Minwuia thermotolerans: one gene and its partner. The protein of the gene in region 1 interacts with the protein of each later gene in a pairwise test. Links are inferred from orthologs where the notes say so. Each region holds a gene or a part of one and is shown on either strand. Other genes may lie near its edges.

Region 1 (15,114 bases):
GGTGGCTGACACCTTCGCCCTCAAGGCGCCGGGTGACCTCGGCCGCCGAGGGCGGATGGAACAGGATCAGGGATCTGACGCCCAGCCCGGCCACGGCCAGGAGCCAGAGACCGATCAGGGCAAGATGCAGATATCCGGGCAGCGCGCTCCAGAGACCCGCGGCGGTTGCCGCCAGGCCGACGCAGAGCAGCGCCGCCGGCGCCCAGAGCAGCGGCGTCAGGCGTTCGAGGATCAGCGAGGTTCGGGTCAGCAGTCTCTTGCGGCGAAGGCGTCGCCGGGCGTCGGCGTCGAGAATGTCGTGGGCCGTCGGTCTATCTGCTGGCGACATTCACGCTCCTTTCGCCGAGCCCCCCCGGGCCGCACCGCCGCGCAGCCACTCAGGTATCTGGTCCCTCGCGATCAGGCTTTCCAGATCCTCGCGCGGACGGACCACGGCGAAACGATCGCCGTCCACCATCACCTCGGCGACCAGTGGCCGGGTATTGTAGGTCGACGACATCACCGCGCCATAGGCGCCCGCAGTCTCGAAACAGACGATATCACCCGCGGCGAGAGGGGGCACTTCACAATCCCGAGCGAACATGTCGCCGCTCTCGCAGACCGGCCCGACCAGGTCGACTTTCTCGAAGGCGCTGTCTGGCGCCGGCTCGCGTTCGGTCATCACCTCGTGGCGGGCGTCGTACATCGCCGGGCGGATGAGGTCGTTCATCGCCGCGTCGAGGATGATGAATTTCCGGTCCTGCCCCTGTTTGACGTAGATCACCGAGGCCATCAGCACGCCCGCGTTCCCGGCGATCATCCGGCCCGGCTCGAAGATCAGTTCACAGCCCAGATTGCCGACCGTGCGCTGGACGACGCCGGCATAGGCGTCCGGATGCGGCCAGGGCGCGTTGCGTTCGTAGGGAATGCCCAGACCGCCGCCCAGATCGACCGAACGGATGGCATGGCCGTCATCGCGCAGCGCGTGGACCAGTTCCGCAACCTTCGCGAAGGCGCGTTCGAACGGCGTCAGGTTGGTGAGCTGGGAGCCGATGTGGACGTCCACGCCGACGATCTCGATGGACGGGTGGGTCGCGGCCCAGCGGTAGATCTCCCTGGCGCGTTCGAACGGCACGCCGAACTTGTTTTCCTTCTTGCCGGTGGAGATCTTGGCGTGGGTCTCCGCGTCCACGTCCGGGTTGACGCGGAAGGCAACCGGCGCTCGCAGGCCCATCGAGCCCGCAACCGCGGCCAGCACTTCCAGCTCCGGCTCGCTTTCCACGTTGAACTGCCGGATGCCGGCCTCCAGCGCGGCCCGCATCTCCGGAGCCGTCTTGCCGACGCCGGAGAAGACGATCTTTCCGCCCGGAATGCCGGCGGCCAGGGCGCGCCGGAGTTCGCCCAGGGAGACGACATCGGCGCCGGAGCCGAGATCAGCCAGCACCCGGATCACGGCCTGGTTGGAGTTCGCCTTCAGCGAATAGCAGATCAGATGCTTCACACCCGGCGAGGCGCTGGCCAGGGCGCCGGCGAAGACCTTGTAGTGCCGCCGGAGCGTCGCCGCCGAATAGACATAGGCCGGCGTGCCGACCTCCGCCGCGATCGTCGCCAGCGGCACGCCCTCGGCATGGAGCCGGCCGCCGCGGTAATCGAAATAGTTCATTGCTGCTTCTTCTCCTCGGCGTCCACGGACGCCGCAGCGGCGGCTGCTTCCGAAGGCGTCTTCGGATTGCCCTTCTTGCCGCAGGCGCCGAGCGCCAGGACGGCGACGGCCAACAGGATCAGGAGAGGTCTCATGCCAGCTTCTCCTTCCAGCGTTCGATCTGGGCGCGGACCTGCGCCGGCGCGGTGCCGCCATAGGAGTTGCGCCCGTGCACGGCGCGCTCGACGGTCAGCGCCTCGAAAACGGCCTCGCTCACGCCGGGCGCGATCGAGCGGAGCTCCTCCAGCGAGAGGTCGCCCAGGTCGCAGCCCTTCGCTTCGGCCATGCGCACGGCGGCGCCGGTGGCGTGATGGGCCTCGCGGAAAGGCATGTCGAGGTTCTGCACCAGCCAGTCGGCGAAGTCGGTGGCGGTGGCGAAACCCTGGGCGGCCGCGCGGCCCATCGCGCCGGCATCCGGCGACATGTCGGCGATCATCCCGGTCATGGCCGTGACCGACAGCTCGATCGTGTCGGCGGCGTCGAAGACCGCCTCCTTGTCCTCCTGCATGTCCTTGCCATAGGTCATGGGCAGGCCCTTCATGACCGTCGTCAGCGCGACATAGGAACCGGTGATGCGGCCGATCTTGGCCCTGACCAGTTCGGCGGCGTCGGGATTTCGTTTCTGCGGCATGATCGACGAGCCGGTCGAGAAGGCATCCGACATCTTCACAAAACCGAACTGCGCCGAAGACCAGATCACCAGTTCCTCCGCCAGGCGCGACAGGTGCATCGCGCAGACGCTGGCGGCGTGCAGGTAGTCCAGGGCGAAGTCCCGGTCGGAGACCGAGTCCAGACTGTTCGCCGTCGGCCGGTCGAAACCCAGCGCAGCCGCCGTTGCTTCCCGGTCGATCGGGAAGGAAGTGCCGGCCAGGGCAGCCGCGCCGAGCGGGCATTCATTCAGCCGTCGCCGCGTTTCGGCGAAGCGGTCGCGGTCACGCGCCGTCATCTCCAGATAGGCCATCATGTGATGGCCGAAGGTCACCGGCTGCGCCACCTGCAGGTGAGTGAAGCCGGGCATCGCGGTCTCGGCGTGGGCTTCGGCCTGCGCCAGCAGCGCCCGCTGGAAGTCGGCCAGCATGCCGTCCAGGCGGTCGATGGCGTCGCGCAGCCAGAGCCTGAAGTCGGTCGCCACCTGGTCGTTACGGCTGCGCGCGGTGTGCAGACGGCCCGCGGCATCGCCGATCAGCTCGCGCAGGCGCGCCTCCACGTTCATGTGGATGTCCTCCAGCGCGGCGGAGAATTCGAACCGGCCCTCACCGATCTCTCGCAGGATCGTGTTCAGCCCGTCGGTGATGGCCGTCAGGTCTTCCCTTGTCAGCACACCCCGATCGGCCAACATGGTCGCATGCGCGATCGAACCCCGGATGTCCTGGGCATAGAAGCGCTTGTCATAATCGATGGAGGCGTTGATCTTCTCCATCACCTTCGCGGGGCCGCCGGCGAAACGGCCGCCCCACATGATATTGCTGGCATCTTTGTCGGACATGGATACCCGGAGGACCTGAATGAAGTTGCGTCTGCTGCCGGCGCTCGTCGCCATCACGTTCCTTAATCTGACTGCCGCGGCAGCGGAACCCCCGCTGGCGAAATTCGCCGCCGGCGAGGTGGCGAACTTCACCGCACACGCGGAGCCCAGGCCGCTGGAGGCGATCGCGTTCCAGGACGCCGATGGCGCCGAGAGGAGCCTGGCCGACTTCGAGGGACAGGTGGTGCTGGTCAATCTCTGGGCGACGTGGTGCGCGCCGTGCCGGCACGAGATGCCCTCGCTGGACCGGCTGGCCGAAGCCATCGACGATCCGGATTTCAGCCTGGTGGCGATCTCGCTGGACCGGTCGGGCGCCGACAAGGCGAAGGCTTTCCTGGACGAAATCGGGGTGGAGAACCTGGATTTCTACATCGATCCCACGGCGCGGACCGGCATGCGCCTGCAGGCGTTCGGCCTGCCGGTCACCATACTGATCGGGCGCAGCGGCCGGGAACTCGGCCGTCTCGTCGGTCCGGCGGAGTGGGACAGCGAGGAAGCCCAGGATCTGATCCGCGCGGCGCTGGCCGGCGGGTCCTGAGCGGGCCGGTCAGCCGCTGGCGCGGGGAATCTCGACCTGACGGTGGATCGACACCGACAGGATCAGACCAAAACCGATCAGCAGCGTCAGCATGGCCGTGCCGCCATACGAGATCAGCGGCAGCGGCACGCCCACGACCGGCAGGATGCCGGTGACCATGCCCACATTGATGAAGACGTAGAGGAAGAACGTCGCGGCGATGCCGATCGCCACCAGCCGGCCGAACTGGTTGCGGCTGCGGAAGCCGATCACATAGGCGTAGATCAGGATCAGCGTGTAGATCGCCAGCAGCGCCAGCCCGCCCATCATGCCGAATTCCTCCGCCAGCATGGTGAAGATGAAGTCGGTGCGCATCTCGGGCAGGAAGTTGAGGTGGCTCTGCGTGCCCTCGAGAAATCCCTTGCCGGAGACGCCCCCCGAGCCCAGCGCGATCTTCGACTGCAGGATGTGATAGCCCGCGCCCAGCGGATCGCGCTCCGGGTTGAAGAAGGTCATCACCCGGCCCTTCTGGTAGTCGTGGAGCTGCGACCAGGCGATCGGCAGGGCGGCGACGGCCACGGCGATGGCGAGCGCGAACTTCCAGATCCGCACGCCGGCGAGGAAGAAGATCACCGCGCCGCCCGCGGCCAGCAGCAGGGCCGTGCCGAGATCGGGCTGGCGCAGCACCAGAGCCGTCGGAACGGCGATCAGCAGCAAGGGCGGGACCAGCCACAGCACCCGCCCCGCCTCCTCCAGCGAAAGTCCGTGGAAATAGCGCGCGAGCGCCAGCACGAGCGCGATCTTCATCAACTCGGACGGCTGCAGGTTGATGAAGCCGAGGCTGATCCAGCGGGTCGCGCCCATGCCCGTGGTGCCGGCGACCTCGACGCCGATGAGCAGGACCAGCGCGCCGAAATAGATCAGATAGGCCCAGCGCATCCAGAAGCGGATGTCGATCAGGGCGATCACCACCATCAGCGCCAGACCGACGCCGAAGCGCATCATCTGCCGGATCGCCCACGGCTCGAGCGAGCCGTTGGCGGCCGAATAGAGCATGGCGAAACCGATGCCCGCGACCAGCGCGAGCAGCACAACCAGGCCCCAGTTCAGGGCGAGCAGCTTGCGGCCCAGGCCCAGATGCGCGTCGCCCCTGCGATAGGTCATTGCCACGGCTCAGCCCTCCTCCGAGACCGGGGCACGCCCCGCGACCTCGGGCTTGGAGGGATCCAGGCGAAGGGTCTCCTCCAGGATATCGCGGGCGATCGGCGCCGCCGTCGAGGAGCCGCTGCCGCCGTGCTCGGCGACCACAGCGATGGCGTAGCGCGGCGCGTGGACAGGCGCGTAGGCGACGAACAGCGCGTGATCGCGGCTGCGCCACTCCAGTTCCTCGTTCTTGAGCACGCCCGAAAGCCGCTCGGCCTTGGTGATGCGGCGCACCTGGGCGGTGCCGGTCTTGCCCGCCATCTCCCAGCCCTCCCGATCGATGCTGGAGGCGCGCGCCGTACCCCGTTCGCCGTTGACCACGCGGTTCATGCCCTCCCGCACCAGATCCAGCGCCTCGACGGAAATGCCGAGGGGCGCGGGTTCGGCGGCGAGTTCATCCGCCGGCCGGCGCAGGATCGTCGGCGTGACGGCATGGCGGCCGTTGGCGAGGCGCGCGGTCATGGTGACGAGCTGCAGCGGCGTCGTCAGCAGATAGCCCTGGCCGATACCGGCGATCAGCGTCTCGCCGAGCTGCCAGGATTCGCCGAAATGCGCCTCCTTCCACATCTTGCGCGGCACCAGCCCGGCGCTCTCGCCCGGCAGATCGGGCAGCAGCTTCCGGCCCAGGCCGAGTTTCTCGGCCATGTCGGCGATGCGCTCGATGCCGACCTTGCGGGCGATGTCGTAGAAGTAGATGTCGCAGCTCTGGGTGATTGCCTCGGTCAGATTCATCCAGCCGTGCCCCCAGCGTTTCCAGCAATGGAAGGTGTGGTTGCCGAGCTGGTGGCGGCCATTGCAGAAGACCCGATGTCCCGCGTCGATGGCCCCGGCCTCCAGCGCCGCCAGCGCCACGGCCATCTTGAAGGTGGAACCCGGCGGGTAGCGGCCGGCGACGGCCTTGTTGGTCAGGGGATTGCGGGGATTGGTCGTCAGACGCCGCCATTCCGCGTTGCTGAGCCCGACGTTGAAGGCATTGGGATCGAAGGTCGGCGTGGAGGCCATGACCAGCAGTTCGCCGGAATGGACATCCATCACCACGACCGAACCGCTGTTGCCCGCGAACCGGCGCATGGCGAAGCGCTGCAGCCGAGCGTCAAGTGTCATGCGGACGTCGGCGCCGGGCCGGCCCTCGGTGCGGGAGAGTTCGCGGATCACACGGCCGAAAGCGTTGACCTCGACGCGCTGATTGCCGGCCGCACCCCGCAGCCGGGATTCCTGGCTGCGTTCCAGCCCGCGCTTGCCGACGCGGAATCCGGGCAGTTCCAGTAACGGGTCGCCGTCGCCGTTCTTCAGGTCGGCCTCCGAAACCGGGGCGACATAGCCGACGGCATGGGCCAGGTGCGCGCCATAGGGATAGTCCCGGGTGTCGCCCACATCGAGCTGGATGCCGGGCAGTTCGGGACTGCGCACGTTGATCCGCGCGAATTCCTCCCATGTCAGGTTGTCGACCACAGCGATGGGCACGAAGCTGCGCTTGCGCGCAGCCTCCTTCAGCACCCGCTCCCGTTCATGGTCGCTGACGGACACGATGCGGTTCAACGCATCCAGGGTTCCGGACACCGAACTCGTCTGCTCGGGCACGATGACGACGCGGAAATTCTGGCGGTTGGTCGCCACGGGCAGGCCGTTGCGGTCGAGGATACGCCCGCGCGGCGGGGCCAGCAGGCGCAGGTTCATGCGGTTCTCGTCGGCCTGCATACGGTATTGGTCGGATTCCAGCACCTGCAGGTAATAGAGCCGCCCCGCCAGCAGTCCCATCAGGCCGAGCTTGGCCCCGCCCAGGATCGCCGCCCGCCGGGTGAAGACGGGAAACCGCGCCTTCTCGACCCGCTGCTTCACGCCGGCTGCTCCTGTCCGAGGCGGTGCGCGACATAGAGCAGCGGCGCAGCGACGAAGGGAAACAGCGCCACAGTCGAACCGGCCTGCAGCATCACATCGCCGATCGGCACGATCTCGGCGAAGTAGATGCAGGCGATCAGCCACTGGGCGAGAGCGGCCGGCAGTGCGATCACGGCGAAGCCGGCCCAGGCCAGGGCGAAGGGCCGTCCGACCAGAAAACGGCGCTGCCCGGCGCAGACCGCCTGCACGACCATCAGCAGCAGCGCGTTGAGACCCAGCGGACCGCCGGTAACGAGATCCTGCGCAAGGCCGATCAGGAAGGCCAGCCAGTGAGGCATCAGATCGGGCCGCTGCACCGCGAAGACGAAGACGGCGATCATGCCGAAGGCCGGCAGGACCGGACCGACCAGAGGTGCGCCGATGGGGACGCTGCCGACCAGGATCAGAAGCACAGTCACCAGCCCCGGCAGCGCCAGCAGCAGCCTGGACGGATGCCAGATGCGGTCGTCGCTCACGGCCCGTTGGCCCCCGGGTCCAGCGATGGCGGGCTGTAGCGCAGCACGTTGACCATCTCCAGCCGCGACCATTCGACAAAGGGCCGGATACGCACGTCTCCCTGTTCGGCTCGGGCGACCACGCCCACCGGCAGGCCGGGCGGGAAGACGCCGCCATGGCCGGAGGTGACGATGCGGTCGCCGGGACGCGCCCGGGTCTCCGCCTCCATGAATTCCAGACGCGGCCGGGCGGTATTGTCGCCGGAAAGGATGGCGCGGCGGCGGCTGTCCTCGACCAGGACGGGCACGCGGCTGTTGAGGTCGGTGATCAGCAGGATGCGCGAGGCATTGCGGCCCGTCTCCGTCACCCGCCCGACCAGGCCGCGGGCATTGACGACGGCCTGCTGCGGGGCGACGCCGTCGCGTTCGCCGGCGGCCAGCACCAGGGTGCGGACGAACGGCCCGCCGCTTTCGCCGATTACCCGGGCGGTGATGTAGCGGACATCGTCGTGACTGCGCACGCTGAGCAGGCTGCGATACTGGGCGTTGTCGCGCTCCAGCTGCCGCGCGACTTCCTGCCAGTGCATCAGCCGGGCGTTCTCCTCGCGCAGCCGGGCGTTCTCTTCGTAGACCCGGAGGACGCTGTCCGCCTCCTCCAGGGCCGCGTTGACCGCGGCAACGGGGCGGGAAAGCACGTCCAGCACGGGGGCGGCGACGTCCAGAATCGCCGTCCGCGCCCTTTCGACCGCAGGCAGGCCCGAACCGCCTGCCGCGAGCAACATCACCGACGCCGCCACAAGGGCCGCCAGGGAAAAGCGGTTCACCAGCAAGCTCATGGGACTTGCCATACGTGCCGCCAGCGGTTTCGACGGACGTCGCACGCTACACTCAACCCCTCATTCGGAAGCGTTGTATCGTTGCCGGGACAACGGAAACGATAATCCGTTCTAGCCGCTGCCGATTGGGACCGCTAGTCATAATTCACGGGCCTTGACAAGTGATGAACCGGCGGCGTTTCAGGAGAGATCAAGGTTCCAGTTCGGTATCCCAGTAGAGGTAGTCCCGCCAGCTGTCGTGCAGATAATTCGGCGGGAAGGAGCGGCCGACATCGTTGAGTTGATGGACCGTCGGGCGCATCGGCGCACGGCGCGGATGCATCTGGGCGCGGGCCGGCATGCGGCCGCCCTTGCGAATGTTGCACGGCGCGCAGGCGGCGACGACATTCTCCCAGGTCGTGCGCCCACCGGCCCGGCGCGGGATCACGTGGTCGAAGGTCAGATCCTCCGTCGAGCCGCAATACTGGCAACGGAAGCGGTCGCGCAGGAACAGGTTGAAGCGCGTGAACGCCGGATAGGCGGCGGGCCGGATGTATTCCTTCAGCGCGATGACGCTGGGCAACTGCATCGAGAGGCTGGGGCTGGATACCTGCCGGTCGTAAAACTGGATGATGTTGACCCGCTCCAGATAGGCGGCCTTCACGGCCTCCTGCCAGGGCCAGACCGAGAGCGGAAAATAGCTGAGCGGCCGGAAATCCGCATTGAGCACCAGCGCGGGATATTTCTCGGGCTTCAGATACACGGGCTTGCCCCCAGGCGAATCCTTAACTGTTCAGGCCGCGTGCGGATTGTCTCTCCGGCGAATCGAAAGCGCAACCGCTTAGGGAATCCATATCCGGTGGCGCTGACGGAAATATGACACAAGATATCCCTCAGCCGATGGCGCAGGATACGGGACCGGCGCAGCGGAGCCGGCCGGCGAAGGCCAGCGCGAGATGCCGCGTGGCGATCTCGATGCCGTCCGGAGCGATGCCGTGACCGATGCCGGCGGAGATGTGGAAGGCGACCGGCACGCCGGCGCGTCCGAGGCCGGCCGCGGCCCAGAACATGGCCAGCGGCGGCACCAGGTCGTCCTGGTCGCCGTGGACCAGTTGCACCGGCACCGGCGCGACCTGCTCCCCGGCCAGCGCCTCCGGACCCAGCAGGGCGCCGGAAAAGCCGACGATGGCCGCCGGCGGTGTCGGCCGGCGCAGTCCCAGATGCAGCGACATCATCGTGCCCTGGCTGAACCCGACCAGCGCCAGCGCGCCGCCGTCGAGCCCGTGGCGCGCCAGCTCTTCGTCGATGAACCCATCGAGCGCCGGGGCTGCGTCGGTGGCGCGGTCGGCCATCGCCGCATAGCGTTCGGCCAGCCTCTCGGGATCGCGGCTCATCATCGCCGGATCGTCCAGCGAGATCGGAAACCACTCCCGCCCGATGGGCGCCGAACCGCAGGGGTCCGGACCGTCGGGCGCCACGAATGCGGCCTCCGGCAGGGCGCGCTGCAGATAGGGCGCCAGCGCGATCAGGTCATTGCCGTCGGCGCCATAGCCATGCACCAGGACGACGAGCTGTTTCGGCTTGCCGCCGCTGGCAGGCGGCACGCGGGGGCCGGAGAGCTGTTTCATGGAGCCTTCACCATCAAGGGAACATTCACACCGAAACCGGATCGGCGCGCCGGCGGGTGACGCCATAATAGCGCCAGAGCAGACGCGCGGCGACGCCGCGATGGGGCCGCCATGCTTCCGCCATGGCGGCGAGCTGGTTTTCGTCGGGCCGCGCCGGCAGACCCTTGAGATCCTGCGCCGCCGCCTGCAGCGCCAGATCGCCCGCCGGAAAGATATCGGGGCGCTGCAGCGCGAACAGCAGATAGACTTCGGCCGTCCAGCGCCCGATGCCCTTCACCGCCGTCAGCGCCGCCATCGCCTCGGCGTCGGTCATGGACTTGAGCCGCCGCAGCGGCAGGTCGCCGTCGGTCACCGCCTGCGCCAGCGCGCGCGTGTAGACCATCTTCGGGCGGCTCAGGCCGAAGCCGCGCAGCGCTTCCTCGTCATGATCGAGGTAGCGGCGGGCCGAAAAGGGCTTCGTCCCCGCCTCTACGCGGGCCCAGATCGCACGCGCCGACGCGACGGAGACCTGCTGCTCGACGATCAGCATCATCAGGGACTTGAGACCCGGCGCGCGGCTGCGGTCTGGCAGTGCGCCGGCGACCTGCCGCGCGCGCCGGAGATCCGGGTCGGCAGCGAACAGCGCCTCCATCGCCGCCCGAAGCTCCGGCGTCTCTCCCGATTTGAAGCGCAGTGACATGGAACGCTAAATAGAGCGCAGCCACCGTCACTGTCGAGCCAGCATGACCTTCATCACCCGCTTCGCGCCCAGTCCCACTGGCCCCCTTCACCTGGGCCACGCCCTCTCGGCGCTGCTGTGCGGCGAGGCGGCCAGGATGGCCGGGGGCCGCCTGCTGCTGCGCATCGAGGACATCGACACGACGCGATGCAGGCCCGAATACGAGGCGATGATCTTCGACGATCTCGCCTGGCTCGGCCTCGCCTGGGAGGAACCGGTCTGGCGGCAGTCGGAGCGTATGCCACACTACCGCGCCGCGCTGGCGGCGCTGGAACGCCGCGGGCTGGTCTATCCCTGCTTCTGTACCCGCGCCGATGTCCGGGAACTGGCGACGGCGGAGGGTCTGGAGGGGCCCATCTACCCCGGCACCTGCCGCGCGCTGCCGCGGGAAGCGGCGCGCGCGCGCATCGCCGCAGGCGAGCCGGCGGCCTGGCGGCTGGATCTCGCCGCCGCACTAGGGGCGGCCGGGCCGGTGACCTGGACGGACGCCCGTGCCGGCGCGCAGACATGGGACGGCAGGGGCTGGGGCGACGTGGTGCTGGCCCGCAAGGACATCGGCACGAGCTATCACCTCGCGGTGACGGTCGACGACGCCGCCCAGGGGATCACCGACGTGATCCGCGGGCTCGACCTGTTTCACGCCACCCATGTGCACGTCCTGCTGCAGCGCCTGCTGGGGCTGGCGACGCCACACTACGCCCATCACGAACTTCTGACCGGCGAGGACGGCGTCAAGCTGTCCAAGCGTCATGGCGCGGAAAGCCTGCGGAGCCTCATCGATTCGGGACTCGACCGGGCGGGCCTGGCGCGGCTTCTCGTCGCGCGGGGGGCGCCCGCGCGGATTCTGCATATGGACACCCCTTTCCCGTCACAATGATATGGGTACTATCCGCCAACGCCAGTTGGAGGCAGCCGGTTCTTGAGCGCGATGGACACAGACAGAGGCCGCGATGCGCGCGGTCCGATGACCAATCTGGGACGGCTGACCCGCTATCGGCTCATCATTCCCCTGAAACGCGGCCAGATGCCGCCCGAGCACGTCGCCCGGGGTGTCGCCGTCGGCCTCGCCGTGGCCTTCACGCCGACGGTCGGGATCCAGCTCATCGCCGTTTTCGGCATCTGGGCGCTGGCGCGGGCCATCGCCACCCGGTTCCAGTTCCACCTCGTGGCCGCATTGGCCTGGGTGTGGGTGACCAACATCTTCACCATCGGCCCGATCTACTACACCTTCCTGCTCACCGGACAGCTCATGCTCGGCCGTTTCGACGAACTCGGCTCGATCGGTTTCGGCACCTTCACGGCCCAGCTCACTGACGTCGTGAACGCCGATTCCAGTTTCCTGGAAGGGCTCTGGATCGGCACGCTCACGCTGTTCAAGGTCTGGGGCCTGCCCCTGTTCATCGGCTCGATTCCCTGGGCCGTGGGGACAGCATGGATCGGCTATGTCTGGTCCAGGCGATTCATCATCCGCTTCCGCGAGGCGCGCCAGAAGCGCTGGGCAAGGAAACTGCAGCGCCGCGACCAGCACGACGCGGGCGGTCCGCCAGCCTGAAACGGGGCCCGCGGCGGCAACCCCGGGACAGCCTTTCAGAAATCCGATTTGCCCCCTTGCACGGACGGCGCTTGCCCCTATTGTCCGGGCTTCATGGACCATGCGGACGACGCCTTCGATCTGCCCTTCCCCCACCGGCACCTGCTGGGGACGCAGAACCTCAGCCGTGGCGACATCGAGCGTATTCTTGACCTGTCGGAGCGGTTCATCGACCAGAACCGGCAGGCCAACAAGCATCGCACCGATCTCTACGGCCGAACCCAGATCAACCTGTTCTTCGAAAATTCGACGCGGACGCTGACCTCCTTCGAACTGGCGGGCAAGCGCCTCGGTATCGACGTCATCAACATGAATACCGAAGTCTCCTCCACCAAGAAGGGCGAGACCCTCATCGACACGGCGATGACGCTGAACGCCATGCACCCCGACGTGCTGGTGGTCCGCCATCCCGATTCGGGCGCGGTGGACCTGCTGGCCCAGAAGATGGACTGCGCCGTCATCAACGCCGGCGACGGCAAGCACGAACATCCGACCCAGGCGCTGCTGGACGCCCTGACCATCCGCCAGCGCCTGAAGCGTCTGGAGGGTCTCACGGTCGCGATCTGCGGCGATGTGGCCCACAGCCGGGTGGCGCGGTCCAACATCCATCTGCTGAACACGATGGGCGCGCATGTCCGCGTGATCGCCCCGCCGACGCTGCTGCCGACGGGGATCGCCCGGCTCGGCGCCACGCCCTTCATCGACATGCGCGAGGGACTGAAGGACGCCGACGTGGTGATGATGCTGCGCCTTCAGCGAGAGCGGATGACCGGCTCCTTCCTGCCATCCGTGCGCGAATACTTCCACTATTACGGGCTCGATCACGACAAGCTGGCCTGCGCCAAGCCGGACGCGCTGATCATGCATCCGGGGCCGATGAACCGGGGCGTGGAGATCGATACGGAGGTCGCCGACGACATTCACCGCAGCGTCATCCGCGAACAGGTCGAGATGGGCGTTGCCGTACGCATGGCCGTGCTGCTGCTGCTGACGCCGAAACAGGGCAACGGGGGACCGGCCAATGGCTAGCCACCGCATCGCCTACATGAACGGCCGCATTCTGGATCCCGCCAGCGGCCGTGACGAAACGGGCCATCTGCTGATCGAGGATGAGCGGATCGCCGCCGTCGGCCCTGACATCTTCCCCAGAGGCCTGCCGGACCGGACCGAGGTCGTCGACCTCGCCGGCCTCTGCCTGGCGCCGGGACTGGTGGACATGCACGTCGTGGTCGGGGAGCCGGGCGCGGAGCACAAGGAAAGCTTCGCCAGCGCCGCGGCCGCGGCCCGCGCGGGCGGCGTCACCACGCTCTGCACCCTGCCCAACACGGATCCGGTGATCGACAATGTCGCGCTGGTCGAATACGTGCTCCGCCGCGCCAACGAGGGTTCGGACGTCCACATCCGCCCCTTCGCCGCGGCGACCCAGGGCCTTGCAGGAGCGCAGCTTACCGAGTTCGGGCTGCTGAAGGCGGCCGGCGCCGTCGCCTTCACCGACGGCGACCGCGCCATCGCCAATGCCAATATCCTGCGCCGGGCGCTGAGCTATTCCACGGCTTTCGACGCCCTGATCGTCCAGCACGCCGAGGAGCCGACACTGGCCAGCGGCGTGATGAACGCCGGCGAGCTGGCGACCCGTCTCGGCCTCTCCGGCATCCCGACGGCGGCCGAGACGATCATGGTCGAACGCGACCTGCGCCTGGTGGAACTCACCGGCGCGCGCTATCACGCCGCGCAGCTGACCACCGCCGATGCGCTGGACGCCATGCGCCGCGCCAAGAAGGCGGGATTGAGGGTGTCGTGCGGAACGGCGCCGCACTACTTCACCCTGAACGAGCACGAAGTCTCGGGCTACCGGACCTTCGCCAAGGTCTCGCCGCCGCTGCGCTCCGAGGACGACCGCCGCGCGGTCGTCGAAGCGATCCGCGACGGCACGATCGATGTCATTGCCTCCCAGCACACGCCGGAGGATCCGGAGGCGAAACGCCAGACGTTCGAGCAGGCGGCCTTCGGTGTGGTCGGACTGGAAACCATGCTGGCGCTGGGTCTGCAGCTCAACATGAGCGAGGGCGTGCCGCTGTTGACGGTGCTCGCCTGCATGACCTGCAATCCGGCGCGGCTGCTGGGTCTCGACTGCGGGGTTCTGGAGCCGGGCCGGCCGGCCGACCTGGTGATCTTCGATCCCGAGGCGCCATGGGTTGTGGATTCGAAGAAGTTCCGATCGAAATCCAAGAACTCGCCCTTCGATGAGCGCCCGCTGCAGGGCCACGCCGTGCGCACCGTGGTCGACGGGCGCACCGTCTTCGTCCGCCGGGTCGAAAAGTAGCGGCCATGTATTCCGACCTCGCCCTCGTCCTCGGCCAGATCGGCGTCGCGCCGGTCCAGCTTGGCGGCACCCTGCTTGTCGCCTATCTGCTGGGCTCGGTGCCTTTCGGCGTGGTGCTGACCTCCGTCGCCGGACTCGGCGACGTGCGCCGGATCGGTTCTGGCAATATCGGCGCGACCAATGTCCTGCGCACGGGGCGGAAGGATCTGGCGCTCATCACCCTGCTGCTCGACGGGGGCAAGGGCGCCGCGGCCGTGCTGATCGCCGGACATCTCTACGGTCCCAATGGCGAGGTTCTGGCGGCCATCGGCGCCTTCCTCGGTCACCTCTTCCCCGTCTACCTGGCCTTCCGCGGCGGCAAGGGCGTGGCCACCTTTCTGGGCATCGCGCTGGCGCTGCACTTCCACGTCGGCCTCGCCGCCTGCGCCATCTGGCTGGCGGTCGCGTTCCTGACTCGCTACTCCTCGCTGGCGGCGCTGGTGATGGCCATCGCGACCCCTGTTCTGGCCTTCTACCTGCACGGCCCGCTGGCAATGGAACTCGACGTCGTCCTGGCCGCCCTGATCTATCTCAAGCACCGCGGCAATATCCGGCGGCTGGTCACCGGCGAGGAACCGAGGATCGGCGGCGGGAAGAAGCCTTGATGTCCCTTCGGGTCCTGGTGGCTCTGCTGGCCGCGACCCTCCTGCTGGCCGGGTGCGCGACGCCGGGCCAGCACGGTGACTTCACGGAAGCAGATGTCGTGCGGGGCTTCGAGATCGTCGCTTTCGGACGCGAATT
Region 2 (15,179 bases), on another replicon or contig:
CTCGGTGTCGCGGGTCATGCCCATGCCGCCCAGCACCTGCAGGCAGCGGTCGGCGACGCGGTAAAGCGCCTCCGAACAGATCACCTTGGCCATGGAGCTTTCCCGGCCGCCACGCTCGCCCTGGTCGAGCACCCAGGCGCAGTGCCAGACGGCCAGCCGCGACATGTGGATGTCCATCTCGTTGTCGGCCAGCATGAAGCCGACGCCCTCATGGTCGATCAGCTTCGTGCCGAAGCTCTCGCGCTCGCGGGCGTAGCCGCAGGCGATGTCGTGGGCGCGCTGCGCCGCGCCCAGCCAGCGCATGCAGTGGGTCAGCCGCGCCGGCGCCAAACGCACCTGGGCGTAGCGGAAGCCCTTGCCGACCTCGCCCAGAACCGCGTCGCCGTCCACCTTCAGGCCATCCAGTTCGACCTCGGCATGGCCGCCGGTGAAGCTGGAATCCATGGTGTCGAGCACCCGGCTGACCCGGAGCCCTTCGGCCGGCAGCGGCGTCATGAACATGGACGCGCCGATGTCCTCGCCCGCCTCGTCGAAGGTGCGCGCCATGACGATGCCGATCTTCGCGCCCTCGGCGCCGGTGATCAGCCACTTGCGGCCCGAGATCGTCCAGCCGTTGCCGTCGGGCCGGGCCTCGGTCAGCATCGCGCCGGGGTCGGAGCCGGCGCCGGGCGAGGGCTCCGTCATCAGGAAGACCGAGCGCGCCTCGCCGGCGGCCAGAGGCTTCAGATAGCGTTCCTTCTGCGCCTCTGTCGCCACTTCGTCGAGCAGGTGCATGTTGCCCTCGTCGGGCGCGGCGATGTTCATGGTGATCGGGCCCAGCATGGAATAGCCCGAGGCCTCGAACATCACCGCCTTGGTCATGTGGCCGGCTCCCATGCCGCCCCAGCCTTCGGAGACGTGCGGGCTCAGCAGCCCTTCCGCCTTCGCCAGCGCGACCAGTTCGTCGCGCAGGTCGTCGGTCGGTCCGTGCGCGGTGCGACGCGGATCGCTTTCGAAGGGAATCACCTTGTCGCGGACGAAGGACTCCACCCGCGCCTTGAGTTCCTGTTGCTCGGCCGTCGGCTCGAAATCGATCATGTGCTTTCCTCCCCCGCGCATATCCGGTCAAATGCGGCGGCCAACATAATCAGGGGGGCCACCATGATCTACGACGTTCGCGTCTATACCTGCAAACCGGGCACCGTGCCGGCGCAGCTCAAGCTCTATGAGGAACACGGCCTCGCGCCGCAGACGAAGCATCTGGGTCAGCCGGTGATGTACGGCTTCTCCGAGGTCGGCGAACTGAACACCTACACCCATGTCTGGGCCTATGAGAGCCAGGCCGACCGGGAGAAGAAGCGGGCCGCCATGCAGGCCGACCCCGACTGGCATGTCTTCCTCAAGAAGTCGCGCGAGGCCGGCAACCTCGTCGCCCAGCGCAATCAGGTGATGGTCGCTGCGCCCTTCATGAAATAGCCGTCCGGGACTCGGCGGGGATCATGGCCGCGTAGGCGTCGGCCGCCAGCACGGCGACGCTGCGAAGCCCGAGCGCTTCGCGGATTCCGGGTTCGGTCGCGAGGGCGTCGTGCAGCGCGGTCCGGAGTGCGGCGACGGTCTCGTCATCAGCCGGCCCGGCGGTGACGAAAGGTGGCGCGGGCCGCGATTCGGTCCAGCCGATGACCTGCAGATGGCCGGCGAGTTCGGGCAGATGGTTCCTTGCCAGGCCGAGGGCGATGGCGTCGATCGCGGCGACGTCCGCCTGTCCCTCGGCGACCGCCTGCATCGACCGGAGATGCCCGCCGCTGACCAGATGCGGCGCCGGCATCGGTGTGCCGCCGGCGGCGAACCAGCGCTTCACGACCTCGTAGCCGGACCAGGAATCCGTGCCGTTGACGGCGAGCCGCAAGCCGCGGAGCGCTTCGGGCGTTCGCCGGTCCGGATCGAAGCCCCGGCGGGTGACGATGGCGCTCGAATAGCGTGCCTCGCGGCAGCCTTCCATCGCGTGGACCGGCGTCGCGACGTAGCGCACGCGGTCCTTCAGCCGGGTATTGAAGGGCAGGCCGCAGGTCTGGGCGAGCAGCAGGTCGTCCCGCCCCCGGAGCGCCGCATGATTGTCGTGCCGGTTCAGTTCCCCGGGCGCGTCGATGCCGGCGTCCCGAAGGCGTTCCACGAGGGTCCGCCAGAAGCGGTCATTGGCCGGCTGCAGCACCGGCCAGTCGTACATGGGCAGCGCGGCGATCACCGGCCTAGCCGCGCCAGCGGGTCCGCCACGGGCTCGCGCACGCGGAAAGCGTAGCGCCGGAATATCTCGCCATAACTGCGGAAACGGTCGCCCGTAATCATGCCCTGATCCTGCATCCGCCGGCAGAGCGCCGGCAAGCGGTACCAGGGCGCAAAGGGAAAGCGGTGATGCGCCGCGTGCAGGTGGTTGTTGAGAAAGATCAGCCCGAGCCAACCGCCGCGTTCAACCACAGCAGTGCGCCCCGCCCGGTCTGCCACCCGGCGGTGCTCGGCGAAGGTGCGCACCGACAGCACCGCCATGCCCGGCCAGGCCGCCAGCAGGGCGTAGAGCCAGAGCGGCACGCCGCTGAACCAGAGCCAGATCAGCACCGGCGCAAGCGCCGGCAGGTGCAGCATCCAGTCGCGGGCGATGTCCCCGCGGCCGGTACGCCAGGCCGCCAGGTCGTCGGCGACGAGCCGCACGAGCGACAGCGGCGGCCCCAGCACGAGCCGGCCTGCGAGGGTGTTGTTGACGGTCAGCAGCACGCGCCGCCAGCGGGGCAGGGCGGCCCATCGGTCCGGCGTCACATAGGGGCTTTCGGGATCGCCCAGCGGTTCGGTCAGGTCCGGCGCGCGATGGTGGCGCAGATGCAGGGCGCGAAACCGCCGATAGGGCAGGAACAGCCCGACGGCGGGAAAGACCAGCGCCTCGTTGATACCGCGGCTCCGTGTCGGGTGGCCGTGAATCGCCTCGTGCTGCAGCGACGAATGCAGCGCGACCGGCAACGCCAGCAAGGGCAGCAGCCACCACGTCTCCCAATGTCCGATGGCCCAGACGCCGGCCGCCCAGGCCGACGTGCACAGAATGATCAGTCCGACCGTGGGCCATTCCGGTCGGAGCGTCGTCCATCTCGATGTCGTCATGGCGCGATGGAACACCAGCGCGTGCGTCGTGAATAGCGCGCCTATGCATCACAAATGTTGATTCTGCGCTGCAAATCTCCTTTTGTTGTGAATTATCACCGAATGGAGGCGTCGAGTGCGCGACAAGCGGGAACTGGGTGCGATCTTCCGCGAACGGCTGGAGCAGGTGCTGAGCCGTTTCCAGGGCTCCAACGCCAGGTTCGCCCAGTCGGTCGGGCTCGACCGCTCGGCGCTCAGCCAGCTGCTGTCGGGCCGTTCGACGCGCCTGCCGCGGGCGGAGACGCTAACCAGCATCGCCCAGCAGCATCATGTCAGTCTCGACTGGCTGCTGGGCCTGAGCCAGGACGACCGGACGGCCGCGGAGGTGGCGCCGACGCTGGAGATCGAGGAACGGGCCGCCAGCGCCGACGACACGCGTCTGGCCGAATGGCACCGGGAGGCCGCCGGCTACAAGATCCGTTATGTGCCCGCTTCCCTGCCGGACCTGTTGCGTACTGACGACGTGATCCGGTTCGAACATGGCCGTGACGGCGGACCGCGGCCCTCGACCCTGATCCGGGAGGCGGGGCGCCGGCTCGCCTACAGCCGCCTTCCCGAGACGGACATGGAAGCGTGCATGCCGCTGCAGCGGCTGGAATCCTTCGCCCTGGGGGAGGGGCGCTGGCGGCAGCTGCCGCCAGCACAGCGTCTGGAGCAGGTGCGGCAGATGGCGGATCTGCTGGCCGAACTCTATCCGACCTTCCGCCTGTTCCTCTATGACGAGCAGCAGGCCTTCTCCGCCCCCTACACGGTATTCGGCCCGCAGCGGGCGGCGGTCTATGTGGGCGACATGTACCTGGTGCTCTACGGCACCGACCAGATTCAGGCCCTGACCCAGCATTTCGACCGCCTGATCCGCCGCGCCACCGTCAATCCGCATGAAGCCGCCGCCTGGGTCGCGGCGCTGGCGCCGCGGGTGGCCTGAGCGCTCTCCGCCGCCTATCATGGGACCAGCCCATGCCCAGGATCGGAGAGAGACCGTGAGCGAGGAAGAGTCCGAAGCCCCCGCCGACACCCTGACCCAGCGCATCGGCGTGCTGACGCGGCGCGAGACCGAGGCCCGCATCGTCGCGCCGCTGATCGAGGCGCTGGCCGAGGAATTCGGCCGCGAACGGGTGCTGGAGGTGGTTCGCGACACGGTGGTGCGACTGGCGAAGGCGCAGGGCGGCGAGCTGGCCGAGGCCATGGGCGGCGACGATCCGGCGACCTTCCTGGAATCGATGAAGTACTGGCGTCAGGACGGCGCGCTGGAGATCGAAGTCCTCGAACAGACGCCGGAGAAGCTCGACTTCAACGTCACGCGCTGCCGCTACGCCGAACTCTACCGCGCCCTGGGCATCCCCGAACTCGGCGCGATCCTGTCTTGCAACCGCGACTTCGCTTTCGCCGAGGGATTCAACGCCGAAGCGAGCCTGACGCGCAGCCAGACGATCCTTTCCGGCGCCGGCCATTGCGATTTCCGCTTTCGCTTTCCGCCGCCAGCCAAGGATTGATTAACCAATTCGCGGTAGTTCGAACGGGCTGGCGGAACGCTTTCCGAGGCACTAGTTTGCGCCGCTGGAATTCGCCAGGGGAGGGAGCCGGATGGCTGAGATCGAGATCAAATCGGAAATCGCGGGCAAGGTCTGGCAGATCGAGGCCGAAGTGGGCCAGTCGGTCGACGAGGACGATCCTGTGGTGATCCTGGAATCCATGAAGATGGAGATCCCGGTGGGTGCGCCGGCGGCCGGCAAGGTCACCGAGATCCTGGTCGCCAAGGACGAAGCCGTCGCCGAAGGACAGACCATCGCCAGGATGGAAACCTGACGAGGAGCCACTTGCATAGCATTCGTCTGACGCTGCGGGCGCTTGCCGCGCTGGCGCTTCTCACTGTCGCTCATGCCTGCGCCGCCGAACAGTCCGCGGCCCAGCAGGACGTCAGCCAGACCCTGGTCTCGCGCGCCAGACCGGCGCTTGCCGATGGCTACCCGCCGACGCTGTCGCTCGGCGTCAAGCGCAAGCTGGCGCGATACCGGGAGGAACCCTGGCCGCTGGCCTTCGTGGTCGCCCCCGATGGGGGCTACGCCACCTACTGGCGCTGCAGCGGACCCGGCTGCGACGGCACGGACCGCGAATACGTCGCCCAGGTGCAGGAGGTCTGCCGCCGCTTCGGCCACAAGGGCGACTGCCTGGTGCACTCGATCCGCGACCGCAAGATCTGGCCGGGGCCGGAGGTCTTCGAGACCGGAGTCCGTTCCCGCCTGATCGTGCCATGGAAGCACGACAACATCGGACCGGAACGCGCCAGAGGCGTGATCGTCCACATCCCCGGGTTCGGCGGCGACCGTTATCCCCCCTCCCTCGACCATGAGCGCGCACCCTTTTTCCTGCGCCAGACGAACAAGGAGGGCTGGGACACCTATCGTCTCAACATCGCGCACTACGACTACGGCATCGACAACGAGGCCGAGATCAACGCCCGGATCGCCGAGACGGTCCGCGAGATGCGCCGCCGCGGCTACGCCCGGGTCTATCTCAACGGTCAGTCCCGAGGCGCCTGGCAGATCCTGGGCGCGGCCCAGGCCAGCGATCTCGCCATCGACGGCGCCTTCATCATGGTGCCGGCCGCCCACGGCCGCGCTGAAACCTGGGACGGCCGAACCAATCCGCGCTACGCGGACAGCGACGCCGACTTCAGGGAACTGATCGCGCCGCTCGGCCGCTACCGCCTGTTCTTCGGCTTCTTCCGGGGCGATCAGTACGATCCCGGCGGCCGTGCCGAGGCGATCGGCGAACTGCATGGCGACCGGGTCGGAGAGAGCATCTTCGTGCTCGACCGGCCGCCCGACCTGGCCGGCCACGGCGCCACCTGGCACCGCGCTTTCGACGGTCTCTATGCGCGCTGCGTGCGGGACTTTCTGGAGGGCATCCCGGTCGCCTTCGAGAGCTGCACCGATCCGCTGTCGCTCGAGAACGATGGCATGGTCGCCACCCGCGAGCACGTCATCGCCCGCGGTGGCGAGCGCATGGAGGACGCCGAACTGCGGCGGTTCTTCGACGGCCGCGCCGCCTTTCCCGCCGCGGGCCCGCGCGGCTGGTGGGGTCTGCTGGCGGAACCCGGCGGTGGCCTGCTGCAATGGTTCCCGGGCAGCTACCTGACCGGCAACACGATCCGCTCCGAATGGCGCGTCGAGGATGACGGCTTCTGCATCATCGGCTCGCCCCGGCTGAACGCCAACCGATACTGCTACGACGTCTACCGGCTGGACGACGGTAGGGTGGCGATGGTTGCGCCGGACGGCCTGGCCTTTGTCGGCGCGACCCAGCCAGCCGACGACGTCGCCGCGCTGGGTTTCACGCCGGGCGACTGGCGCGGCGAGGAAGGTTCCTGAAGGACTCGGCGGCCGTCTCCGCTCAGGCGCCGGCTTCTTCGCTGCCGCCCACGCGGTGAGCCAGGGCGGCCTCCATGAAGCGGTCGAGCTTGCCGTTGAGCACGCCCTGGGTGTCGCCCGTCTCCTCGCCGGTCCGGAGGTCCTTGACCATCTGGTAGGGGTGCAGGACGTAGGACCGGATCTGGTGGCCCCAGCCGATATCCGACTGGGCGTCGCGCATCGCCTGCTCTTCGGCCTCGCGCATCTGCAGTTCCCGCTCGTACAGCCTGGCCTTGAGCATCTTCATCGCCGCTTCGCGGTTCTTGTGCTGGCTGCGGTCGCTCTGGCACTGCACCACGATGCCGGTCGGCTCGTGGGTGATGCGCACCGCCGAGTCCGTGCGGTTGACGTGCTGACCGCCGGCGCCGGAGGCGCGGTAGGTGTCGACCCGCAGGTCCTTGTCCTCGATCTCGATCTCGATCTCGTCGTCGATCACCGGAAAGGCGCCGACGGAGGCGAAGCTGGTATGGCGGCGGCTCTGGCTGTCGAAGGGGGAGATACGCACCAGGCGGTGCACGCCGCTCTCCGATTTCAGCCAGCCATAGGCGTTGTGGCCGGAAACCCGGACCGTGGCCGACTTGATGCCGGCCTCCTCGCCGCCGCTCTCCTCGATCCACTCGACCTTGTAGCCATGCGCCTCGGCCCAGCGGACATACATGCGCAGAAGCATCTCGGCCCAGTCCTGGCTTTCCGTGCCGCCGGCGCCGGCATGGACTTCCAGATAGCTGTCATTGGCGTCGGCCTCGCCCGAGAGAAGAGCCTCCAGCTCGCGCTTGTCGACCTTCTCCTTCAGCCGCTGGAGCGCAGCTTCGCCTTCTTCCACCGTGGCGGCGTCATCTTCTTCCTCACCCAGCAGGATCAGTTCGGAGGTATCCTCCAGTTCCTGCTCCATGCCGCGCTGGGACGTGATGCCCTGTTCCAGCGCCGTGCGTTCGCGCATCAGCTTCTGGGCGCGGTCGGGGTCGTTCCAGAGGTCGGGATCCTCGGAAAGGGCGTTCAGTTCATCCAGTCGGCGAAGGGCGTCTTCCCAGTCAAAGACGCCTCCTCAGCAGTTCCAGCGACTGCTTGATTTCCTGGATGAGATTTTCGGTTTCGGCGCGCATGTTCGTCCCGCGATTCGTTGCCGTTGGATCGGAAGGAGGCGCAAACTAGAGCAAAAGGACGGTGGATGAAAACCACCCGTTTTGCGCGGCAGATTCGCCGGCGTCCGACGGCGCGTCAGTAGACGCCGTCGACCAGGTCCTTGGCCTTGTCGCGCTTGACCGGCAGCTTGTCCGGCGTCGGATCCGCCCCGTTCGGCGCGCGGTCGGCGGCAGGCTGGACCGCGCCATCGGCGCCGATGCCGTCCAGCACGCCCTCGCCGCGGGCCTCCATGCCGGTGTCGGCGCGCACGGTGGCGACCGCGCGCTGTTCCGCCTCCGTCTTGAAGGCTTCCAGGATCACGTCGCTGCCGGAACCGGACACCGGCGTGCCGGAGCGCGCATCGATCCGCACCAGACGGATGTCCGGCGGCACCCGGAATGGCGTCGACGGCTTGTCCTTCAGCCAGGCATCCATGATGTCGCGGAAGATCGGCGCGGCCACGCTGGAGCCGGTTTCGCCGTCACCCAGCGGCGCCGGTTCGTCGAATCCGGCGAAGACGCCGAGGGCCAGATCGGGCGAGAAGCCGACGAACCATGTATCGCGGCTTTCGTTGGTGGTTCCGGTCTTGCCGGCGAGCGGCTTGCCGACGGCCGAAACGCGCACGCCCGTGCCGCGCTTCACGACGCCCTCCAGCAGGGAGACCATCTGATAGGCGGTGCTGCGGCGGATCACCTGTTCGCGCCGGTCGACCAGCTGCGGCTCCGCCTCATCGGTCCAGTTGTCGATGCCGCAATCGCCGCAGTTCAGCGCGTCGTGGCTGTAGACCGTGGCGCCGCGGCGGTCCTGTACGCGGTCGATCAGGGTCGGCTCGATCTGCCGCCCGCCATTGACCAGCATGGCGTAGGCGGTGGTCAGCCTGAGCAGCGTGGTCTCGCCGGCGCCAAGCGCGTAGGACAGGGCCTCCGGCATGTCGTCGTAGATCTCGAAGCGCTCGGCATAGTCCGCCACCGTCGCCATGCCGAGTGTCTGGGCCAGGCGCACGGTCATCAGGTTGCGTGATTTCTCGATGCCCAGCCTGAGGGTCGACGGACCGTAGAAGCGGTTGGAGTAGTTCGACGGCTTCCACTTGCCCTGTCCCGCACCCTGGTCGATGACGAAAGGCGCGTCGAGAATGATACTGGCCGGCGTGAAGCCGCTCTCCAGCGCGGCGGCGTAGACGAAGGGCTTGAAGGCGGAGCCGGGCTGGCGCGCCGCCTGGGTGGCGCGGTTGAACTCGGAGCGTTCGCTGGAAAAGCCGCCGACCAGCGCCAGCACGCGGCCGGTGTGCGGATCCATCGCCACGACCGCGCCGTTGATCTTCGGGATCTGGCGGAGCTGCGGCTTGTCGGGCTCCTCGGTATCCGGGCCGATCAGCACCAGGTCGCCGCGGCCGAAAATGTCGGAGGTCCGCGACGGCGTCGGGCCGGTCTTGCCCTCGGACAGAGGCTCGCGCGCCCATTGCAGCCGCTCCAGCGGCATGACGATGCTTTCGCCGCCCATGAGGCCGAGGCGCGCTTCGTTCGCCCCCGCCTCCAGCACGACCGCGATCTCCCAGTGATCCGGCGCGCCGACCGGCCGTTCCGTGGCGGCCAGCGATCCGGCCCAGTCGGCCATCTCCGTTTCGCTCAGCCGGCCGAAGGGGCCGCGATAGCCATGGCGGCGGTCATAGGCGACCAGGCCTTCGCGCAGGGCGTGCCGGGCGATGCGCTGCAGCGCCGGCTCGACGGTGGCCTGCACCGAAAGGCCGCCGGAGTAGAGCCCGGAATCGCCGTAGCGGTTCTTCAGTTCGCGGCGCACCTCCTCGGCGAACCAGCTCGCCTCCACCAGTTCCACCTCGCGCTGGCGGGTGGCCTGCAGCGGCTGCGCCCTGGCCTCGTCGGCGGTGCGCGGATCGATCATGTTCTCGACCGCCATCCGGTCGATCACCCAGTCGCGCCGGGCCCGCGCCCGCTCGTTGTGGCGGAACGGATTGTAGTTGTTCGGCGCCTTGGGCAGGGCCGCGAGAAAGGCCGCCTCGTCGACCGTCAGCTCGTCCAGCGGCTTGTCGAAATAGGTGAGAGACGCCGAGGCTACGCCATAGGCGCCCTGACCGAGATAGATCTCGTTCAGATAGAGTTCGAGGATATGGTCCTTGGAATAGGCCTGCTCGATGCGCAGCGCCAGGATCGCTTCCTTGATCTTGCGCGTGATCGAGACCTCGTTGGTCAGCAGGAAGTTCTTGGCAACCTGCTGGGTGATCGTGGAAGCGCCGACCGGCCGGCGGTCCTTGCCGTAGTTGCGGATGTTCTGGACCACGGCGCGGGCGATCGCCTTCAGGTCGACGCCGGGGTGTTGATAGAATTCCGCGTCCTCGGCAGCCAGGAAGGCGTGGATGACCCGCGGCGGCACCGCCTCGATCGGCACGAACAGGCGATGTTCGCGCGCGTATTCCGCCATCAGCCGGCCGTCGCCGGCATAGACGCGTGTCGCCACCGGAGGCTCGTAACTGGCGAGTTGGTCGTGCTCGGGCAGGTCGCGGCCGAAATGCCAATAGACGTAGTAGCCGGCCCCCGCCGCCGTGATCAGTCCGATCACCCCGAGGACCGACAGCCAGGCAAGGATCCTGAACAGGATTCTCATGTTCGCGGTCCAACTCCGTTCTTCGGTCCCGACGCTTTCTCGGCTCCCCGGTTCGTCCGCGACCGGTTCGGGTCAGGTTCTAACCCTGAAATGTGGTGCCGGGTAGGCAAGGGCAACACTACTTTTGTCGCAGGCGGAAATACGCGTCGATCGCTTCCGTCAGCGCCCGGGCGACGCGATCCTGCCAGTCGCGGGAGATCAGCTTGCGCTCCTCGTCGGGATTGGAGAGGAAACCCAGCTCCACAAGCACGGAGGGCACGTCAGGCGCCTTCAGCACCCGGAAGCCCGCGAAACGGTGCGGGTTGCTGCGCAGTTCTATGGTGCGGCCGATCTCGTCCACGGCCACCCGGGCGAAGCGCGCCGAGTTGTTCATGGTCTCGCGCTGGACCAGATCGATCAGGATCAGGTTGGTGACCTCGTCCGCGCTGCCGGCGATGTCCATGCCGGCCAGCAGATCGGACTGGTTCTCGCGCCGCGCCAGCGCCTCCGTTTCCTTGTCCGAGGCGGTTTCCGAAAGCGTGTAGACGCCTGCGCCGCCCACCGACCGCCGCGGCGCCGCGTCGGCGTGCAGCGAGACGAACAGGTCGGCCCGCGCGCGCCGGGCGATCTCGACGCGATCGCGCAGTGAAATGAACCGGTCGTCCTCCCGCGTCATCACAACGCGGTAGCGTCCCGTCGCGACCAGGACGTCCCGCAGCCGGCGGCCCACATCCAGTACGACCTGCTTCTCGTGCGTGCCGCGAACGCCCAGCGCTCCGGGATCGACGCCGCCATGGCCCGGGTCGACGACGACGGTCATCCGGGTGGCCGGCCGGGGCGGCGGCAGCGGCGGGACGCCGGCGCCAAGGTCGCGGACGGCGGGTCTCGCCGGCGGCGGGCTGGTGAGGCGGGCGACCGCCTCATTCCGGGCGCTCCGGAACTCGGTGTCGCTGGCGGGACGAAGGTCGATCACCAGCCGGTGCCCCTGGCCGGCCGCGGGCGCCAGCATGAACTGGCGTTCGGCCAGGACCGGCAGCTCCGTCTCCAGCACCAGCCGCCCGGTATTTGCGGCGAAGCGGCCATAGCGCATGTCGCGGATCAGGCCACGCGGCGGATCGGGCCGGGCCTCCAGCTGCCAGGCCGCGTCCTCGATGTCGATCACCACGCGGAAGGGGTCGTCGAGCACGAACAGGTTCCACTCGGCCTCCCCCGAAAGGTCGACGACAACACGCGTCAGACCGACATGCTCACCGGTGCGGACACCCTTGATGAGGCTGGCGGCGCCGGCGGGCGCGGCCGTGAGCACGACGGCGGCGAGGATCGCGAGCAGGCGAATCATCGGGGCCAATATAGCGGCGAATCGCGGCCGCATCGTGGAGGGTGCGGCAATTGTCACAAGGGGCGTCGAGGAGGCTTGCTGAATGGACTCGCAATTTGCTAGTGTCCGATCCGCGAGTTTCAATCGCCCGTACTGCAGCCGCCGGTTTGGCGGGGCGGGACGTTGGTGAAGGATGAACCCCTACGGATAGTCAGCTCGGGTGGCCGGAGAGATTTCCACGATCGAAACGCCTGATTCGGATAGCGTGAATACGGTCGTTCGCTGCCCAAGGTCCAGACGCGGAAGGGCTCTTCCTGTCGAGGCGTTTCTTCGACAGCCACCGGTCGGTGATTGAATCTTAAGTGAAACTGCGAGGCTTCCCGGCCGCCTAGTGGCGGCGGGTCGCACGGCAAGGGACCACGCCCTGGCGCAGCCGATTCATGCGGCGCGACCGTTCGGTGAATGGCGCCCGGCCCTGCAAGCTCCGCGACAACATATGACGGCCGCCGTCCCGTTGCTCGCCCGGACGCGCGCCGCCTAGGAGATTTGGCTTATGGCCACGCGCATGCTGATCGATGCGGCCCATCCTGAGGAAACCCGGGTCGTCATCGTCAAGGGCAACCGACTCGAGGAATTCGATTTCGAGGTCGGCAGCCGCAAGCCCCTGAAGGGCAACATCTATCTCGCCAAGGTTACTCGCGTCGAACCGTCCCTGCAGGCGGCGTTCGTGGAGTTCGGCGGCAACCGCCATGGTTTCCTGGCGTTCAACGAGATCCATCCCGACTACTACCAGATCCCGATCGCCGACCGCGAAGCGTTGCTGGCCGAGCAGCGCAAGGAGGTCGCCCGCGTCGCCGAGCAGGAAGAGGCGGAGATCGCCGAAACCGACGACGACGAGGATGACGGCGGCGATCAGCCGAAGCGCCGCGGCCGTGGCCGCGGCCGGGGCCGCCGCCGTGGCGGCCGCGCCCCTGCATCCGAGAACGGCAATGGCGAGGATGACGCCGAGGGTCCGGTCGAGAGCGTCGGCGGCGACGAGGTCGACGAGGAAGTCTCGCCAAGGCGCATCTCCTCCTCCCGCCCCTACAAGATCCAGGAAGTGATCAAGCGCCGCCAGATCATCCTGGTGCAGGTCGTCAAGGAGGAGCGCGGCAACAAGGGCGCCGCGCTGACCACCTATCTTTCGCTGGCCGGCCGCTACTGCGTCCTGATGCCCAACACCGCCCGCGGCGGCGGCATCAGCCGCAAGATCACCAACGCCCAGGACCGGCGCAAGCTGAAGAGCGTCGTCGGCGAGCTGGAGGTGCCGGAGGGTACGGGCGTCATCGTGCGCACCGCCGGCGCCGCGCGCACGAAATCCGAGATCCGGCGTGACTTCGAGTTCCTGCTCAAGCTTTGGGACGATATCCGGGATCTGACGCTGCAATCGACGGCGCCGGCGCTGGTCTACGAGGAAGCCTCGCTGATCACGCGCGCCATCCGCGACTTCTATTCCAAGGAGATCGAGGAAGTGCTGGTGGCGGGCGAAGAGGGCTACCGCGTCGCCAAGGACTTCATGAAGCGGATCATGCCGTCGCACGCCAAGCGGGTGCAGCCCTATCGCGACCGCATTCCGCTGCTGCACCGCTACCAGGTCGAGCCGCAGCTCGACACCATGTACTCCAAGGAAGTCACCCTGCCGTCTGGCGGCTACATTGTGATCGATTCCGCCGAGGCGCTGGTGGCCGTCGACGTCAACTCCGGCAAGTCGACGCGCGGCCGCTCCGTCGAGGAGACGGCCTACAAGACGAACCTGGAGGCGGCCGAGGAAGTCGCCCGCCAGCTCCGCCTGCGCGATCTGGCCGGGCTGATCGTCATCGACTTCATCGACATGGAGGACCAGCGCAACAACCGCTCGGTCGAGCGCAAGCTCAAGGAATGCCTGAAGGTCGACCGGGCGCGCATCCAGGTCGGACGCATCAGTCATTTCGGCCTGCTCGAGATGTCGCGCCAGCGGCTCCGTCCGGGCGTGCAGGACGTCAACATGGAGACCTGCCCCCATTGCGGCGGCAGCGGGCGCGTGCGCTCGATCGATTCGGCCTCGCTGCACATCCTGCGGGCCATCGAGGAGGAGGGCATCCGCGACCGCTCCGCCGAGATCCTGGTGAACATGCCGACGGCGATCGCGATCTATGTGATCAACAACAAGCGCCACGCCCTGGCGGAGATCGAGCAGCGCTACGGCTTCCGCGTCGAGATCGCTGCCGACGAGGAGCTGCTTGCGCCCGATTTCCGCATCGAGCGGGTGACCGCCAAGGAGCCTGGCGCCGAGGCGCTGGACGAAAGCTGGCGTCAGCCCATCGAGCCCGAGGAGGCCGAAGAAGCGGACGAAGCCGAGGAGGCCGAAGAGGCCGACGAGGCGGAGGAGCGTGACGGGGACGACGCGCAGGACGGCGACGAGGAGCGCGGCGGACGCCGCCGGCGGTCCTCCCGCCGTCGCCGCCGTGGCGGCGGCCAGCAGCCTGAAGAGAGCGGCGACAAGGACGGCGAGAGCAGAGACAAGGACGGCGAGAGCACCCGCGCCGAGGAATCGCAGCCGAAGTCCGGAGCCGACGAAGGCGGCGCCTCCGACGATGACGAGGACGAGGATGGCAAGCGCCGTCGCCGGGGCCGCCGTGGCGGCCGCCGCCGGCGGGGCCGCAGGAGCGATGGCGAGGATTCGCCCTTCGTGATGGCCGCCGCGGTGCCGAATGACGAGGACGCCGAGGAAATCCAGCCCACGGGCGGCGAGGAACCGGCGGCCGACGACAACGAGGCCGAGCCGGCCGCGACTGCCGAGGAGCCGGTGAACGAGGAAGCGCCGGCGGAAGAGGCGGTGAACGAGGAGGTTCCGGCCGCCGCCGAGGCTGCCGAACCGGCGCCGCGTCCGGCCACCGGGTCCGAGCCCGAAGCCGTTCAGACCGACGCTCGGGCGGACGCGGACCAGGAACCCGCCGCGCCGGCGGACGGGACCCCGGCCGAAGCCGGGGAGACAGCCGGTGCCGAGCCCGTTACCGAGGCCGAGCCGGAACCGGCGCAGGCCGCGGAAGAGAAGACCGAAGAAAGCGTCGATGCCGCCCGGCCCGTGGAAGTGGCGCAACCCGCCAACGAGGACGAGCCGGAGCCGGCCGAGGAAGTGGCCGACGCCGGACCGCCCAAGCGCGGCTGGTGGCGGCGGCGCCCGCGGAACTGAACCGCAGAACCAGACCGAAGAAAGGCCCCGGCGTCGCCGCCGGGGCCTTTTTCTTTCCGGGCAGTCGGTCCGCGGCGCGCAGGCCCGTCCCCCACCTCCGGGCAGTCGGTCCGCGGCGCGCAGGCCCGTCCCCCACCCCGGCCCTCCCCCTTCCCGAAGGGGGAAGGTGGCCCGCTTCAGCGGGACGGGCGGGGGATCATTCGGCGCATGACCGTGACCGGCCGGAACGCCGGTTGAAGCAGCTCAACGTGTGAAGTCCTTGAAGCCCTTGCCCTGGGCCACGAGATCCTCGATCAGCTTCGCCGGCTTCCACTCGTCCTCGCCGGAGATCTCGTGGAAATGGCGGATGCGCGCCAGA

Evidence for each region.
Region 2: the proteins of mrdA (region 1) and CWC60_RS16935 interact in binary tests that used the Escherichia coli proteins (3 or more experiments, as listed by UniProt). The link is inferred for Minwuia thermotolerans from one-to-one orthologs.

Annotation. Positions count from the first base shown.
Region 1 is NZ_PIGG01000081.1:117,660-132,773, reverse strand. The notes cover bases 4,332-7,330. They hold mrdA (penicillin-binding protein 2), read right to left. Parts: upstream 6,766-7,330; coding sequence 4,897-6,765; downstream 4,332-4,896. Other genes in these bases: mreC (rod shape-determining protein MreC), read right to left, coding at 7,277-7,330; mreD (rod shape-determining protein MreD), read right to left, coding at 6,762-7,280; rodA (rod shape-determining protein RodA), read right to left, coding at 4,332-4,887. Outside these bases: CWC60_RS22940 (TIGR02302 family protein), read right to left, coding at 1-328; lysA (diaminopimelate decarboxylase), read right to left, coding at 329-1,642; CWC60_RS23805 (hypothetical protein), read right to left, coding at 1,639-1,776; argH (argininosuccinate lyase), read right to left, coding at 1,773-3,167; CWC60_RS22925 (TlpA family protein disulfide reductase), read left to right, coding at 3,187-3,744; more of rodA, read right to left, coding at 3,754-4,331; more of mreC, read right to left, coding at 7,331-8,095; CWC60_RS22900 (HNH endonuclease), read right to left, coding at 8,286-8,837; CWC60_RS22895 (alpha/beta hydrolase), read right to left, coding at 8,968-9,702; CWC60_RS22890 (DNA-3-methyladenine glycosylase family protein), read right to left, coding at 9,728-10,381; tRNA glutamyl-Q(34) synthetase GluQRS, read left to right, coding at 10,425-11,297; CWC60_RS22880 (DUF2062 domain-containing protein), read left to right, coding at 11,349-11,972; CWC60_RS22875 (aspartate carbamoyltransferase catalytic subunit), read left to right, coding at 12,066-13,040; pyrC (dihydroorotase), read left to right, coding at 13,033-14,334; glycerol-3-phosphate 1-O-acyltransferase PlsY, read left to right, coding at 14,340-14,978; CWC60_RS22860 (DUF2927 domain-containing protein), read left to right, coding at 14,978-15,114. UniProt on the Escherichia coli protein: Catalyzes cross-linking of the peptidoglycan cell wall. Responsible for the determination of the rod shape of the cell. Is probably required for lateral peptidoglycan synthesis and maintenance of the correct diameter during lateral and centripetal growth.
Region 2 is NZ_PIGG01000061.1:26,240-41,418, reverse strand. Bases 7,553-10,616 are described here. They hold CWC60_RS16935 (penicillin-binding protein 1A), read right to left. Parts: upstream 10,314-10,616; coding sequence 7,791-10,313; downstream 7,553-7,790. Other genes in these bases: CWC60_RS16930 (N-acetylmuramoyl-L-alanine amidase), read right to left, coding at 10,432-10,616. Also shown: CWC60_RS16980 (acyl-CoA dehydrogenase family protein), read right to left, coding at 1-1,074; CWC60_RS16975 (NIPSNAP family protein), read left to right, coding at 1,141-1,455; CWC60_RS16970 (phosphate/phosphite/phosphonate ABC transporter substrate-binding protein), read right to left, coding at 1,445-2,221; CWC60_RS16965 (fatty acid desaturase), read right to left, coding at 2,218-3,123; CWC60_RS16960 (helix-turn-helix domain-containing protein), read left to right, coding at 3,239-4,087; CWC60_RS16955 (L-2-amino-thiazoline-4-carboxylic acid hydrolase), read left to right, coding at 4,143-4,655; CWC60_RS16950 (acyl-CoA carboxylase biotin carboxyl carrier protein subunit), read left to right, coding at 4,747-4,968; CWC60_RS16945 (hypothetical protein), read left to right, coding at 4,980-6,533; more of CWC60_RS16930, read right to left, coding at 10,617-11,631; CWC60_RS16925 (ribonuclease E/G), read left to right, coding at 12,164-14,821; CWC60_RS16920 (3-hydroxyacyl-CoA dehydrogenase NAD-binding domain-containing protein), read right to left, coding at 15,065-15,179. UniProt on the Escherichia coli protein: Cell wall formation. Synthesis of cross-linked peptidoglycan from the lipid intermediates.